3 regions of the Paraburkholderia sp. XV genome follow, and region 3 is predicted to be linked to each of the others. Evidence: riboswitches for the same ligand, from Rfam matches in the RefSeq annotation. Region 3 holds a riboswitch; each other region holds the start of a gene.
The links. A riboswitch is a leader RNA that binds a small molecule or an ion and turns the genes downstream of it on or off. The one in region 3 is predicted to bind cobalamin.

Region 1: another riboswitch for cobalamin. It lies ahead of cobG (precorrin-3B synthase); the one in region 3 lies ahead of KFO72_RS27725 (TonB-dependent receptor domain-containing protein).
Region 2: another riboswitch for cobalamin. It lies ahead of cobW (cobalamin biosynthesis protein CobW); the one in region 3 lies ahead of KFO72_RS27725 (TonB-dependent receptor domain-containing protein).

The regions. Positions count from the first base shown of each region.
Region 1 covers NZ_JAGUUD010000023.1:40,990-46,395, reverse strand. The annotation lists gene KFO72_RS14495 (precorrin-2 C(20)-methyltransferase) at 1-410, opposite strand, end outside; gene KFO72_RS14490 (precorrin-8X methylmutase) at 410-1,036, opposite strand; gene cobG (precorrin-3B synthase) at 1,029-2,417, opposite strand; cobalamin riboswitch at 2,503-2,690, opposite strand; gene cbiE (precorrin-6y C5,15-methyltransferase (decarboxylating) subunit CbiE) at 2,779-3,984, shown strand; gene KFO72_RS14475 (cobalt-precorrin-5B (C(1))-methyltransferase) at 3,984-5,084, shown strand; gene KFO72_RS14470 (cobalt-precorrin-6A reductase) at 5,081-5,406, shown strand, end outside.
Region 2 covers NZ_JAGUUD010000023.1:64,229-69,634, forward strand. The annotation lists gene cobN (cobaltochelatase subunit CobN) at 1-1,039, opposite strand, end outside; gene cobW (cobalamin biosynthesis protein CobW) at 1,069-2,166, opposite strand; cobalamin riboswitch at 2,358-2,627, opposite strand; gene KFO72_RS14545 (hypothetical protein) at 2,781-3,362, opposite strand; cobalamin riboswitch at 3,647-3,922, shown strand; gene cobA (uroporphyrinogen-III C-methyltransferase) at 4,069-4,806, shown strand; gene KFO72_RS14555 (cobalamin biosynthesis protein) at 4,803-5,222, shown strand; gene cobO (cob(I)yrinic acid a,c-diamide adenosyltransferase) at 5,219-5,406, shown strand, end outside.
Region 3 covers NZ_JAGUUD010000072.1:40,117-45,522, reverse strand. The annotation lists gene KFO72_RS27750 (SIMPL domain-containing protein) at 1-586, opposite strand, end outside; gene KFO72_RS27745 (EVE domain-containing protein) at 761-1,231, opposite strand; RNA gene ssrS (6S RNA) at 1,369-1,550, opposite strand; gene KFO72_RS27735 (cell division protein ZapA) at 1,615-1,932, opposite strand; gene KFO72_RS27730 (hypothetical protein) at 1,929-2,291, opposite strand; cobalamin riboswitch at 2,513-2,777, shown strand; gene KFO72_RS27725 (TonB-dependent receptor domain-containing protein) at 2,841-4,823, shown strand; gene KFO72_RS27720 (FecCD family ABC transporter permease) at 4,830-5,406, shown strand, end outside.

The sequences.
Region 1 (5,406 bases), on a different contig from region 3:
AAGCGCGGCGCGAGCCGGTTGGCGAGCCGGTCGTGCAGGTACATGTACGAGCCGTAGAAGAACGGGTCGCCTTCGCAGATCACGGCCACGTCGCGCCCGGCGTCGAGATGCTTCGCGACCACTTCGGCGGCCGTGTCGTAGAAGTCGGCGATGATCGCTTCGTACGACAGCGGCGGTTCGAGTGCTTCCGTCGTCACGGGATAGACGAGCGGCAACTGCTGCTGCTCGCTCGACAGATGCGACTCGATGATCGAGAACGCGTTGCCTTTCTTGCCCTTCGCGACGAAATACGCGACCACGTGCGCCGATTTCAGCAGCCGCAGCGCTTTCACCGTGATCAGTTCCGGGTCGCCGGGGCCGACGCCGAGACCATAGAGACGCCCGCGCGTGCTGTTCGCCTGATCGGCCATTATTCGTCCTCCGATGCGAGCGCGTTCACGGCAGCCGCCGCCATCGCGCTGCCGCCGCGCCGGCCCTGCACGGCGACGAACGGCACGCCGCGGCTATTGGCGGCGAGCATCGCCTTCGACTCCGCGGCGCCGATGAAGCCGACCGGGAAGCCGAGAATCAGCGCCGGGCGGGGCGCGCCGCCGTCGAGCATGTCGAGCAGATGAAACAGCGAGGTCGGCGCATTGCCGATCACGACGACGCTGCCTTGCAGGCGCGGGCGCCACAGTTCGAGCGCCGCCGCCGAGCGGGTGTTGTTCATCTCGCGCGCGAGCCCGGGCACGGACGGATCGGCGAGCGTGCAGATCACGTCGTTGTGCGCGGGAAGCCGCGCGCGCGTGATGCCTTCGGCGACCATACGCGCGTCGCAGAGGATCGGCGCGCCGCTGGCGAGCGCCTCGCGTCCCGCGCGGCCCGCGCCGTCCGAAAAGCGCAGGTCGCCGGCGATATCGACCATGCCGCACGCGTGGATCACGCGCACGGCGAGCTTTTCGAGGTCGGCGGGAATGCGCGACAGGTCCGCTTCCGCGCGTATCGTCGCGAACGACTGGCGATAAATTTCCTGTCCGTCGCGGATGTAGTCAAGCATCGAATGGCTCATCAGTTGGGGGAAGGGCGGACGCGTTCAGTGCATCCGCCGCTTCGTCGATCGTCAGACCGCGCGCGATGCATCGGCCGAAGCCGTTGGACTCGCGCGGGTCGTGTGTGTGATACAGGTCGTAATGGCCGTCGGCTGCCGCGAGCAGCGTGTAGGGCGCGCGATGCGCCGCCGCGCATGAACGCGGGCAGCCGCTGAGATGCACTTGCGTATGCTCGGGTACCTGTGCGGCCAGTTTTAGTGCGTCGGCTTTCGTGTCCGCCTGGCTCTTCGCGCAGCCGGCCGAGCCGGCGCATGCGATCACGCGGGTCAGCGGATTGTCAGCGGTCGTGGCGAGGCCGAGTGCTTCGAGCTTCCGTAACGTTGCGTCGAGGTTCACCGTGTCGATGTCGGTGAGCAGCACGCTTTGCCACGGCGTCATGCGCAGCGTCGCGCGCGCATTGCCGCCGGCGAGTTCGGCGAGGCCGCGCAACGTCGTGCTGTTCATGCGGCCCAACGCGGGCTGCGCGCCGACATGCCAGCGCTGTCCGTCGTTTTGCCGATGCGCGCCGAGCCGTCGCTCGGCATCGGCGGGTTCCCGGCGCCAGCCTCGGATCGACGCGTCGCGCAGCAGGCTCACACCGCTCCTGCGTTCGGCGTGCCCGATGATGTTCTCGATGGAATGCGCGGCGAGCAGGTCGCGCATGCGGGCATCGTCCGGCGCGGCGAGGTCGAGGAACGTGTGGACGAGCGCTTGCGTGAACGTCGCAAGATCCGTAGCCGTGACGGCGGCCAAAGCGCTGTCATGGTCCGTCGTAACGGGCGGACAGCCAGCGAGTCCGATTGCGAACAGCACGTCCGGACGGTCGCGCTGCGGCATCGCCGAAAACCAGATGTCGTGCGGATGATCGAGCATCATCAGACGCTCGCCGCCGTCGAGCATCAGCGCGAATTTCGGCGAAAGCGCGGCGAACCGTGTGTCGCCTTGCAGCAGCGTCAGCAGATCGCCAGCTAGCGCGCTCGTGTCGTATAACGCGTTTGCGTCGCGGCCCGCAACCGGGCTGACCATCACATTGCGCACGTCGTCGGCGAATGCATGCTCGGCGTTCTGCGGTCCGAGCCCCGCGTCGAGCAGCGCTGCAACGAGCGCAGCTTCATGGCCGCGCTTCACGCCGCGCAACTGCAGATTCGCGCGATTCGTGATGTCGACGACACCCGACGCGTGTTCGTCGATCGCCCCGGCCATGGCGAGTGCCTGCGTCGCGCTCAATTCGCCGCCCGCCAGCTTCACGCGGCACAGGCCGCCGTCGAGCGCGGGCACGATGCGCAACAGCCCCGGACAAGCCGAAGGGCGCAAGGCGGAAGCGTCGGACGAATGGAAAGCGTGGCTCAAGACATTACGGGGTTTACGTCGCGCGACGGCCCGGGCATCTCGAAGGAGAGCGGCTCGGCATCGGTACACCCCGCCCGATGTTGGCTGGCACGAACTGTTGGCCGGCAGGTCTTCTGACTCACAGGTCGCTGCACACGCCGGGCCTTCCCGGTATCACCAGTGGCGCAAATTGGCGTGGACTCGCTGCATACAGTTGCGGGGGCAGTCACGGTCATCGCAGTGATGTGTGTTCCCTCTTAGGCCCCGAAAGGCACCGGCGAACGGGTATTATGCCTTTTTTCGAACAGCACAACGATGCCGCAGCCTTGAAACACGGCCCGCAGCAGCGTTTTCAGTACAGCAAGCAGATGAGGATCGACGCATGTCAGCGTGGCTGACCGTAGTGGGAATGGGCGATGACGGTTTTGCCGGCCTGGGGAAAACGGCGCGGCGCGCGTTGATCGACGCGTCGGTGATCTATGGCGGCGAGCGGCATCTGGCGATGCTGCCCGTGTGCCTGTCCGCCGCGCGCGAGCCATGGCCGCATCCGTTCGACATCGCGCCCGTGCTGGCGCGGCGCGACACGCCCGTGTGCGTGCTGGCGAGCGGCGATCCGATGTTCTACGGCGTCGGCGCGACGCTCGCGCGCCTCGTTCCCGCCGACGAATTGCGCGTGCTGCCCGCGCCGTCGTCGGTATCGCTTGCGGCGGCGCGTCTCGGCTGGGCGTTGCAGGATGTGGCGACGGTGTCGCTGGTCGGCCGGCCGCTTGCCGCGTTGCAGATGCATCTGCACGATGGCGCGCGCGTGTTCGTGCTGAGCGCTGACGGCGCGACGCCCGCCGCCGTGGCCGCGTGGCTCGTCGAACGCGGCTTCGGCGCGACGCGCATGATCGTGATGGAACATCTGGGCAGCGCGTCCGAACGCATCGTCGACGCGCGCGCGCACGACTGGTCGATTGGAGAGTCGGCGGCGCTGAACCTGATCGCGCTCGACTGCCGGCGCGATGCACCGGACGCGCCGCGGCTCGCGCTGACCCCCGGGCTGCCCGACGACGCCTATCGTCACGACGGCCAGCTCACCAAGCGCGACGTGCGCGCGCTGACGCTCGGACGCCTCGCGCCAGCGCCTGGCGAACTGCTGTGGGACGTCGGCGCGGGTTGTGGATCGATCGGCATCGAATGGATGCGCGCGCACGCCAGTTGCCGCGCGATAGCCATCGAAGCGAACGGCGAACGTCAGCGTTTCATCGAACACAATCGCGACGCGCTCGGCGTGCCGGGGCTGCAACTGGTCGCTGGCAAGGCGCCCGACGCACTGCATGGCCTGCCCGCGCCGGATGCCATTTTCATCGGCGGCGGCGTGACCGCGCAGGGTGTGCTCGACGGCTGCTGGGGCGCGCTGAAACAAGGCGGGCGGCTGATTGCGAACGCCGTCACGCTCGAAGGCGAGGCGGCGCTCGTCGTGTGGCGCGCGCAGAATGGCGGCACGCTGACGCGTATCGCGCTCGCCGAAGCGCAGCCGCTGGGCGGCTTCGAGACGTGGCGCGCCGCGCTGCCGATCACGCTACTCGACACCCGCAAACCGTGATGCGCGACGAAACGCCCGAACAGCCCGCGCCGCTGCGCAGCGGCTACACGACGGGAAGCTGCGCGACGGCGACGTCGCTGGCGGCGGCGCGTTTGCTGCTGTCGGGCGTGGCGAGCGATGTCGCGGAAATCGTGCTGCCGAAAGGCCAGCACGTGCCGATGCCACTCGTGTTCTGCCGCCTGATCGACGGCGGCCAAGGCGGCGCCGAAGCGGGCACCGTCAAGGACGCGGGCGACGATCCCGACGTCACGCATGGCGCGGTGGTGTTCGCGCGCGTGCGTCTCGCCGATCAACCCGGCGTGCGTTTTCATGCGGGGCCGGGCGTCGGCACGGTGACGCGCGCGGGCCTCACGCTCCCCGTCGGCGAGCCGGCCATCAACCCGGTGCCGCGTCAGATGATGACCGCGCATCTGAACGAACTGGCCGCCGAGCATGGTTACGCGGGCGGCTTCGAAGTGACGATAGGCGTCGAGAACGGCGAGGCGCTGGCGCAGAAGACGATGAATCCGCGTCTCGGCATTGTCGGCGGGCTGTCGATACTCGGCACGACGGGCATCGTGCGGCCGTTCTCGTGCTCGGCGTATATCGCGTCGATCCATCAGGGCATCGACGTTGCGCGCGCCAACGGCTATCGGCATATCGCCGCGTGCACGGGCAATGCGAGCGAGGACGCCATGCGCGCTTACTACCGGTTGCCCGATATTGCGCTGATCGAAATGGGTGACTTCGCGGGCGCCGTGCTCAAGCATCTGAAGCGCGCGCCCGTCGACAAGCTCAGCATGTGCGGCGGTTTCGGCAAGCTGAGCAAACTCGCGGCGGGGCATCTCGATCTGCACAGCCGCCATTCGAGCATCGACTTGCCGCAACTCGCCGCGTGGTCGGCGCAACATGCCGCGAGCGACGCCGCGTTGCAGGCCGCTATCGTCGGCGCGAACACGAGCCAGGAAGCGCTTGCGATGGCGCGGAAAAAAGGCGTGCCGCTCGGCGATATCGTCTGCGCACGCGCGCGCGACGTGGCGCGCGACATCGTGCCCGCGTCGGTCGAAGTCGAGATGTTTGCGATCGACCGGCAGGGCAACATCATCGGGGTGGCGCGATGAAACGTCTGTTATTGCTCGGCGGCACGGGCGACGCATTGCAGATCGCGCGGCAACTCGGGCGGCAGCATGTCTATAGCCTGGCGGGGCTCGGACGTGTGCCGGACGGGCTGGCGTGTGAAGTACGGGTCGGCGGGTTCGGCGGCAGCGAAGGGCTTGCGCGTTTTATCGAAAGCGAAGGCATTGCGCTCGTGATCGACGCGACGCATCCCTATGCCGCGCAAATGAGCGCGAACGCGGCTGTTGCGTGCCGCGAAGCCAGCGTGCCATGCTGGGCGCTGCGCCGCGCGGGCTGGACGCCGCAAACGGGCGACGACTGGCGCAT
Region 2 (5,406 bases), on a different contig from region 3:
CCACTTCCGTATGCGGGCAGCGATACGCGAGCCCTTTAAAGCTTATCGCGCGCGTAATGATGCGGCCATCCACTTCGGGCAGCGCCACGTGCATCGCGATGTCGCGCGAATTGAGGCCGTGATTGTCGTTCACCCAGTCGTCGCGATTGCCGCCGCTCAGGATCACCTGCATCACGGGCGCGTCGCCCGCCAATGCGAGCGGCTCGGGGTCGTCGATAGCGGAGGCGGCGAATGCCGTCGTATTCAGCACCAGCGCGATACGATGCTGGGCGGCGAGTTGCTGCACGACATCGCGGCTGATCGTGTCTTTCAGCGACGTGATCGCGAGGGGCAACGGGTTCATCCCGCGTGCTTCGAGCGCGTCGATCAACGCATCGAATACGGCCGTGTTGGCTGCCTGCAAATGCGCCTTGTAGAACAGGATCGCGACCACGGGCGCGCCGGGCTTCCAGCGCGCCTGCCAGTCTTCAATCGTGGCGATATCGCGTGCCGGGTGATACAGCGCGGCAGCCGGCAGCGGACTCGGCGGTGCCGGCTCCCTGCCCCAACCGAACCCGCGCCACGCAATGCAACGCATGAACGATTCGGCGTTGTGCGCGCCGCCCTCGCGCAGATAGCGCCATAACTGATGGCACAGGTCCGCGTCAGCCGTGCTGCGCGCGAGCAGGTTCGGGTCTTCCTGCAAGTCGCCGGAAAACATTGCGAGCGTCTGCTGCCTGCGCTGCGCCAGCGCCACGACCTGTTCGATCCCATACGGCCAATATGCCTCGCCGCCCAGATGATCGACGACGACGACGCGCGCATGCTGCAACACATCGTCGAGGTAAAAGTCCACCGAAGCCGGTTGCCGCAGATACGTGACATTCGCGAGGCGCACGCTCGGAAAGCCGTCGCCCAGGCGCGGCACGACGCTCGCAAGCAGCGACAGCGTCGTGTCGGCGGAACTGAGGATCACGATATCGGCCGGCTTCTGGTCGATACGGATCACGCCCTTCGTATCGTCGACGAAGCCGCCCGGGACGGTGCGCAGCAGATGCATCGCGGTGCCTTCAGGTGCCTTAAGGTGACTTAAGCCTGTTGCGCCTGAGCGCTCAAGGCTGCGTCGAGCGCGCGTTGCAGCACCGGCTGATCGAGGTCTGCGCCGATCAGCACGAAGCGGCTCAGCGGCGACGCGTCGAGTTCGCCCGCCTGCCAGCGCCGGTCGAAATAGCTGTCGAAGCGCCCGCCCACGCCCTGAATCACGAGACGCATCGCCGCGTCCTGCAACGCGGCAAAGCCTTTCACGCGATAGATCGTGTGGCCTTCGACCACCCGCTGTAACGCCGCGATCATCGCCTCGCGCGAAGGCGCGCGCGCCATGACGACGACGGAGTCGAATTCGTCGTGGTGATGGTCGGCGTGCTCGGGATCGTCGGCGGAACCGTGATGATCGTGGCGCAGATGAATCGTGTCTTCCGAAGCCGATTCGAGCCCGAGCAGCGCATGCAGATCGAGTTGGCCCATGTGCGCGCGCACCACCTTGACCTGCGGCGGAATCTCTTCGCGGATGACGGCTTCGACGCTCGCCTGCTGCGCTTCGTCGAGCAGATCGGTCTTGTTGAGAATCACGAGATCGGCGGCCGACAACTGGTCTTCGAACAGTTCATGCAGTGGCGATTCATGGTCGAGATTCGGATCGGCCTTGCGCAATTGATCGACGGCGACGGGGTCTTCGGCGAATTGACCGCTGGCCACAGCCGGACCGTCCACGACCGTCACGACGGCATCGACGGTGAAGCTGTTCTTGATGGACGGCCAGTTGAAGGCCTGTACGAGCGGCTTCGGCAGCGCGAGGCCCGACGTTTCAATCAGCACGTGATCGATCTGGTCGCGCCGCTCCACCAGTTGCTCCATGACGGGGAAGAACTCTTCCTGCACGGTGCAGCACAGGCAGCCGTTGGCAAGCTCGTATAGCTGGCCTTCCGTTTCGTTGCCGTTTTCATCGCAACCGATGCCACAGCCCTTGAGAATCTCCCCGTCGATGCCCAGCTCGCCGAACTCGTTGACGATCACCGCGATGCGCAGGCCGCCCGCGTGCTGAAGAATGTGACGCATCAACGTCGTTTTGCCGCTGCCGAGAAAGCCCGTGACGATCGTCACCGGAATCTTGCGCATCTGTGTCTGCATGATGGCTCCGTTGCTCGAAACAGGTTCGAGTGACTTCGACGTTGCGCGCCGTCCGGCACGCTTTTGCGAGGTCTTCAGTGATACACGGGGACGAAAACGGCGCCGCATGCGCTCGCGCCAGCCGAACGACCGGACGCGCAAACGCACTGCGACGCATGAGGAACAGTCGACACGGTGCCGCATCCCCGCAGCATGGCGTCGTTTTCTCGGGCCGGTATCCGGGCTGATGAAAGCGCCGCCTCTCCTTCCCGCGCGAGCGTTTTCGCGCAGTGGATTGTCTGCATGGGCCGCTATTGGACGCACATGCAGCGAGGCCGGCTCTGCATCGTCTGCGCGATGCCTTCACCTACCGTTGCGGGGAGCAGCATAGTTTGGCCGGCGGCTGTGCGCACGGCCCGCTATTTCCCGTTTAACTGCGCGCGCAGAGAGCGCACGCGAGCACCAGAGTGCGTGCGAGTTTAGGCCCGGCGGCAGGTAGCGTCAAGGTGAGACGACGACATCAGGGTTGGCCGATGCCGTCGTTCGGTTGCGTGGATCGCAAAAGAGAGGGTCCGCCGGCTGCCGCCCTGCGACAGCCGTGGAGAGGCACGACTCAGTGGAGACTGAGTGTGAAATTAGTGCGCAGTAGCTTGCGGCGTGACTTCGATAGCCGTCGCCGAGACGAAAACCGCGTGGATCGTGTCGCCGACGTGCAGATCCTTGAGGTCGAAATCCGGCGTGACCTTGATGACCTGCGTCTCGTAGACACCGCGCAGTGTGAGCAGGCGTTTCGCCGGGTCGATCTTCTGCACGGTGGACAGCGTTTCGACCTGATGCAGCGAGTCCCGGCCGTCCGAGCCGCGCACCGTCACCTGCGCATCGACACGCTCACGGATGCCCTTGCCGGCGGGGTCGACCTTTTCGGCCTGGACGAGCAGTGCATTCTTGTACAGCACGTCGACCTTGTCGCCTACGCGCAGCTTGTCGAACCCGGGCATCTTGCCGTCCACCAGCATCGTGACCTCAATGCCGTCCTCGCCCTTCAGCGTGACTGCGCGGGCGCCTGCGTCGATGGCGATGATGCGCGCCTTCAGGTGCACGGGCGGCGCCGCTTCCACGAGCTTATCCGCGTCCCGTGCGAGCGAGTCTGCGGCTTGCACTGAGGTCGCCGTGAGCATGGCCGCCAGCAATACCGACGCAATCGCTGTTATTTTCATGTTGATTTTCTCCCTAAAGTTAATCTGCCGGTTCGACGGCAGATGCAGTCAAAAGCGGTGCCCGGCACCGCTAATCCGGATTGGCGTGAAATTTAATTAGGTATCCGATATTTGATACCGGGAAAACGGTCATTCCACTTCCGGTCACTATAAATGACCGCCCTTAGGATTTACTACCGACAACACTTGAAAACAGTTTTCGAACTTCTTGGAACACGGTGGGAATCGTCGTCGGGCGAGCCCGTCGCACGGTCCCGCGCCGCCCGCCCGCAGGGCGTGTGTGCTATCGTATCGGCGCATCTGGTGCCCCGCGCTGGCTCGAAGGCCGGCGGGGTTAAACGGGAAACAGGGAAGCGCCTTCACATCGCGGCCGCAACACGGGCGAACCACGCGAAGCATGAAGCCGCCAAGCCTGTGCTGTCCCCGCAACGGTCACGCGGCGAGCGGAATGAAGCATGTTTCGCGCAGTGCGTTCAAGGCCACTGCCTGCCATCCGCAGGTGGGAAGGCGAACGCGATGAGCCGCCAGCCCGGATACCGGCCAGTTGCAAGGGGGCGAGAATCTCATCGCCATTCGCTGGAACCGCGGGAAACGGATACTAGCGCCCACGCGCGGCACCGGCTCGAGCAGCCGTCGCGCGTCACAAGCAACATCGCATGACCTGTCACATTCAAGCGCCTGCCCGTGCAGCGGCGCCCTCCTCGCCATGAGCCGCGCCTGGCTGATCGGCGCCGGCCCCGGCGACGTCGAACTGCTGACGCTCAAAGCCGCGCGCACGCTCGCGCTGGCCGACGTCGTGCTGGTCGACGATCTCGTCAATCCCGAGGTCCTGCAGTTCGCGCGCGGCGACGCGCAGATCGTCCATGTCGGCAAGCGCGGCGGACAGCAATCCACACCCCAATCCGAAATCGTCGCGACGATGCTCGATCATCTGCGCGCGGGCCGCAGCGTCGCGCGGCTCAAGGGCGGCGACCCATTCGTGTTCGGCCGCGGCGGCGAAGAGCAACAGGCGCTGCAGGCCGCAGGCATTCACGTCGAAATCATCAGCGGAATCACGGCGGGCATCGCCGCGCCCGCTGCCGTCGGCATTCCCGTCACGCATCGCGACCACGCGCAGGGCGTGATCTTCGTCACCGGCCACGGCGCGGGCGAGCATGAGGCGGACTGGCGCGCGCTCGCCGCCACCCACATGACGCTCGTCATCTACATGGGCATGCGGCGGCTCAACGAGATCGTCGACGCGCTGCTGCGCGCCGGCATGCCGCCCGACACGCCCTGCGCCGCCATCGAATCGGCGACGCGCCCCGAGCAACGCCATGTCCGCGCGACGTTGAGCGAGTTCGTGCAGCGCGTCGCGCAGGCGCAGCTCGGTTCACCGTCGATCGTCGTGATCGGCGGCGTCGCGTCGCTCGCGGCGCCCGTCGATGCCATGCTCAAGCCATGAAGGCGCTGATCGCGGGCATCGGTTGCCGGCGCGGCGTATCGGCCGAACAGATCGAAGCCGCCGTGCGCGACGCGCTTGGCGGCACGCTGCCGTTCGCGGCGCTGACAGCGGTTGCTTCCGTCGATACGAAAGCCGGCGAGCCCGGACTCATCGCATTCTGCGCACGGCACGCGCTGCCTTTGCAAACCTTCACGCGCGCGGCCATCGCCGCGCTCGATGCACCGGTCGCCCCATCGCCGCATGTGCGCGCGCATCTCGGCGTCGACGGCGTTTGCGAGCCGTGCGCGCTGCTCGCCGCGCCAGGCGGCGAACTGCTCGTGCGCAAACAGGCGAGCGGCGGCGTGACTGTCGCTATCGCGTGCGCTGCCGCACACCCTCCTTCCACCGACACAACCAGAATCAAGGAACACCGATGAAGACCGATCCCGAATCGCATGCACGCATGACGCAGCGCCGCCGCGAAGGCCACGAAAAGAAGCAGGCGCAGGCCAACGTCGAGAAGGGGCTGCTGATCGTCAACACGGGCACGGGCAAGGGCAAATCGACGGCGGCCTTCGGCATGGCCGTGCGCGTGCTCGGCCACGGCATGAAACTCGGCGT
Region 3 (5,406 bases):
TCACTTCACGAATCGTATAACCGCTATACCCGAATGCCTGCGCAGCCGCACCAGCCTGCTGCTTGAACGATGCAATCGCCTGTCCCGTCAACTTCTGCCCGGCAGCGCGCTCAGCCTCCGGCGACAGTGAAAACTGCACATTCCCAACCTGCATGATCGAAGACAATTGCCCCGCAAGCTTCGACGCCGCCGCGAAGTCGTGCGACTCCAGCACGATCTCCGTGCGGCCCCGCCACGCGGAAATGCGCCCGTCGCGATCCGTCGACGGATAGATCGAGAACGACCCGGTGCGCGCCGTCACGCCGCTCACGCCCTTGGCCTTCTGCAACGCCTGGTCAGCATGCTGGTTCAACGTGCCCGTCAGCGACGACGGATCGCTCGCCTCCTGTTCGTAAAACAGCGTGATATCGACAACGTCCTGCGGTATATCGGCGCTCGCCTGCGCGTTCAGCGACAGCACGCCGGCCGGCTGGTACTGCTGCACAGCGGTTTGCGCATTGGCCGCGACGGACGTGAGCGCAAGTGCAACAGGCGCCGCGCACGCGCCGGCCGCGAGCGCCCACACGAGCGCAGATTTTCTGGTCATTCTTCGACTCCTTTGTTGAGCAGGTTGTGCATGCATGCGTCGAGGTCCGCGTCGCCAGACGCAGTGGCGCGGCGCGCGTGGCATGACGCTTGCGAGGCGGTTAGGCGTCTGAAAGGGGCGTCTGGTTCCCGAGTGAATGCTCGAATCTCACGCGAACGCCTGTTCACCACGCATTCATGCAGCGCGCTTTGCAAGCTGCTTCGTGATGAACGCCCATTCCGCCTCCGTGACGGGCGTGATCGACAGACGGTTGCCCTTCGCGAGCACGCGCATGTCGGCAAGCTCGGGATGCTCGCGCAACGCCGCCAGCGCAATCAGCTTGATCTTCTTCTTGAATACGACATCGACGAGCGTCCAGCGCGGCGTTTCCTGCGTCGATTTCTCGTCGTAATAGGGACTCTTCGGATCGAACTGGGTCGGGTCGGGATAGGGCGTCGACGATACTTCCGCGATGCCCGCAATGCCCGGCTCAGGGCAACTGGAGTGGTAGAACAGCACGCCGTCGCCAATCTTCATGACGTCGCGCATGAAGTTGCGCGCCTGATAATTGCGCACGCCCGTCCAGGGCAGCGTGCGTTGCGGGGCATTCGCGAGATCGTCGATGCTCGCTTCGTCCGGTTCGGACTTCATCAGCCAGTAGCGCATGAGTCGGATTGAACGTGAGATAAAAGGAAGGTCTTCGTCGAACTGCTTCAAACGGCTTGCAACGCGGAGCGCGCCAATCTGCACAAAGCGCGCGCCCAAAGAAAAACGGCACCGGACAAAGTCCGATGCCGTTCGTATGGGTCCCCGCCTTAGCCGCTAGGCCGGCATCCTGAACCTGAGGTTCAGAATTGGTCGCAGTTAGCAGCACTTCGGGTACATCAGACAGAGTGACGCGCACACCCGTGCTACAAATTTCCGCAACCGTGCACATAGCATTGGTTCAAGGAATATATGACCTTGGCGAACCAGGCAGGGAAGCTTTAAAACGTTTGCTCTACAACATGAGCCCGACCGCGAAACAATCAAGCCCACCAGAATTTTCTTTACTGCACGCTGCTGTACTGTTGAATCACAGTGCCCAGCTGCTCATTCATCTGGTGCATTGTACGCCGGATTTCTTCGGCGGGAAATGATTCTCCGTGTCGCACGCTGGCTTGCAACCTAAGCAGTTCCGATGCCAGCGACAATGCCGCCATCACCGCTATACGGTCCTGGCCGCGTACGTTGCTGTTGGAGCGGATCTTCGACATCTCGGCGTCGACACGCGCCACCGCTTCGAGCAGCGCCGCTTCCGTTTCCGGCGAGCAGGCGAGACGATAGGGCTGGCCGAGGATCGACACTTCGATCTGCTTCGTGGTCATGCGTTTTCTCCGTGGCGGGTCGCGTCGTTGTTCGCGTCGTGATTGGCCTGCACCTGCTGCTCGGGCGCGAGGAGATCGAGTTGATTGTCGGGCTCATGACCGCGAGCGCGCGGCAGCTTCTCGAGGATGGCGTTCAGACGCACCTGGGCGTCGTCGATCTTCGCGGACAGCGCATCGCGCTCCGCTTGCAATGCGGCGCGTTCTTCGCGGGTCTGTTCGAGTTCTACGCGGGTCGCTTCGCATTCGGCGCGCGCTTGTGCGAGCTGTTCTTCGAGTGCGAGGCGCGCTTCGTTGTAGCGTTGGCTGATCTCGATCAGCCGGCCGATGTTCTGTGACAGTGTTTCGAGTTCGGTGAGCATGTGCTGCGTCCTCTAAAGACATGGCATTCTAGCGCGGAATGTCGCACGCTCGGGCATTTGTCTCGTTTCGAGACGTAACAGTAGCGCTTTAATGCCGCATTATCCAGGTGTGTCGTCGCGATTCACGCATTTTTACCCTTGAAAAAGGGACTCTTTCTAACAGTCCACCCTCGTCGTCCCTGCGCCGTCCCCGCGTTTCTTGACGCGTGTGTGCGCCACTTCTAAACTTGCGGCACTCTGGTGCCCGCGCGCGGTATCGCGCCGCGCGCAGTTAAACGGGAAGCAGGGAGCGAAGTCCGCCCGGACGAGCCAACCTGCGCTGTCCTCGCAACGGTACAACGACCGCAGTTCCTGCAGGTCGACCCATGCACGCGTCGAGCCATCCATGAGAGCCGATGCCGTGCGAAGCGCCACTGCGCATGCTGCGTGGGAAGGCGGGTCGGCCAGTCGTCAGCCCGGATACCGGCCGGAGGCAAGGAGGGTGTTGCTCCTTGTACAGGCATCGGCCCACGAGGAGCGGGCCGCGCACAGGCCCACAGGACTCTTTCGATGCTCACCTCCGTGTTTGTCCACCCGGCGTATCTGCGCCAGGTGTTTCCGCGCCCGCTGTGCCCACACTTCACACGCGCGCCGCTTGCTGCGCTCGCCGTGATCGCCTTCGCTTCAGTCCCGCTCGCCGCAGGCGCGCAGACGGCCGACGAGGCGAACCCATCCGCCACATCCACGGATCGATCGGACAACGGCTCGACCGACATGTCGTCAAAGACGATCCCGGCGACGTTGTCGCCCATCGTGGTGACAGCCGACCGTCGCGCGCAGCGCCTCGCCGACGCGATTCCGCAGACCACGCTGTTCGACGCGCAGGACATCGCGGACAGCAGCGCGCGCGATTTGCCGGGACTGCTGCAGTTCGCGCCCGGCGCGCAGATCGTGCGAAACGGCGGGCCAGGCGCGACGTCGAGTCTCTTTCTGCGTGGCGCGTCGGCGACGCAATCGCTCGTGCTGATCGACGGCGTGCGCGTCGACTCGGTGAGCCAGGGCAACGCGCAGCTCGAACAGATTCCGCTCGACCAGATCGATCACGTCGAAGTGGTCAACGGCAACGTGTCGGCGCTGTACGGATCGGGTGCGATCGGCGGCGTAGTGCAGGTGTTCACGAAGGACGGCGGCAATCATCCGCCGCGTTTTCACTTCGACGTCGAGTACGGCAGCTATCACACGCAACGCCAGGCGGCGGGCGTCGACGGTGCACTCGACAAGGACGGCCGCACGACCTTCAGCGTCACACTCGCGCGCGCGAAGACGGACGGTTTTTCGTCGATCGACCCGGCGCTCGCGCCCGTCAATCCGAACGCAAACGGTTACTTCAACGAGAGCGTGAGCGCGTCGCTGCGCCACAAGCTCAACGACCAGTGGGACATCGGCCTGCGCTATTTTCAGTCGAACGGCAACGACAGCTTCGACAATCCCTTCGGTCTGCCCACCGATCTCAACAATCTGCACAGCAAGGTGCAGACGGCGTCAGCCTTCGCGAACGGCAAGCTCACCGACTGGTGGACCACGCGCTTCGTCGTCGCGACAGGCAACGATCGCAGCAACACGTCGCTCAACGGCGACTACCTATACCGCTACGATTCGGACAACCGGCAGTACACGTGGCAAAACGACTTTACGTTTTCGCGCGATCAAAAGCTTCAACTGGGCTACGAGCATCTCGACCAGACGCTCGACTCGAATCAGTACAGCGCGCCCGCGCGTCACGTGAACTCGGTATTCGCGGGCTACACGGGGCGCTTCGGCAACAGCCAGGTCCAGGCGAACCTGCGGCGCGACCAGTACTCGGATTTCGGCGGAGCCAACAGTTACTATCTGGGCTATGGCTACGACTTCAACGAGCACTGGAAGGTGACTGCAAGCTGGTCCGATGCGTTTCGCGCGCCGAGCTTCAACGATCTGTACTACCCGTACAGCGGCAATCCGCTCATTCAACCGGAGCACAGCCATTCCGTCGAAGCTGCACTACAGTACGCATCCGACGCGCTCGGCCTGCTGAAGCTCACGGCATTCCAGACGCGCTATACGAACCTCATCGACTATGTGCAGACCACGCCGGGCATCTACGTCGCGGAGAACGTGGGACATGCGAAAGTGCAGGGCATCGAAGGATCGTGGCAGGGCCATGTGGGCAAAACCGACGTGCGCGCGGCCGTGACGTTCCAGAATCCCGTCGATGAAGACACGCATACCGACCTGAACCGTCGCGCGCGTCATTTCGCGTCGTTCGCCGCGAACCGCAATCTCGGCAGCTGGCGGGTGGGCGGCGAATGGCTCGTGAGCGGCGAGCGCGACGACGGCGGCACGGTGCTCGGCGGGTATGGCATCGTGAACTTGTCCGCGCGCTATAACATCACGAAGTCATGGTACGTGGCCGCGCAAATCCAGAATCTCTTCGACAAGGACTATGAACTCGCCTACACGTACAACACGCCAAGGCGCGGCGCCTACCTCACGCTCGGCTGGCAGCAGCAATAACGCGCGATGAGCGGACTCGTGCAACGTCAGCCGCAACCCCGACCGGTCCAGCTCGCGCGCGGCATGAGTGCGAAGCGCGCGCTCGCCATCTGGACGGCGCTCGGCATCGCGGCGCTCGTGGTCTTCGTGGCGTCGCTCGCACTCGGCAGCGTGAGCGTCGCGCCGTCGCGCGTGCTCGATGCGTTGCTGCCGTCGCCTGATGCATCGTCCGATCTCGCCACGCAGATCGTTCGCACGCTGCGCCTGCCGCGTGCGCTCGCCGGCTTCGGTTGCGGCGCGTTGCTTGCGCTCGCGGGCGCATTGCTTCAGGTGCTGCTGCGCAATCCGCTGGCCGAGCCGTATGTGCTCGGCGTGTCGGGCGGCGCGGCGAGCTTCGCGCTGGTCGCGATGATGGCGGGCTGCGCGTGGTGGATCGTCGATGCATCGGCGTTCGCCGGAGCGTTCGTCTCGATCCTGCTGGTGCTCGGTCTTGCACGCGGCGCGCTGTGGCGCGGCGAGCCGCAGGACGCATCGCCGCGTCTGCTGCTGACGGGCGCGGTGATCGCGGCCGGGTGGGGCGCCGTGATTACGCTGCTGTTGACGG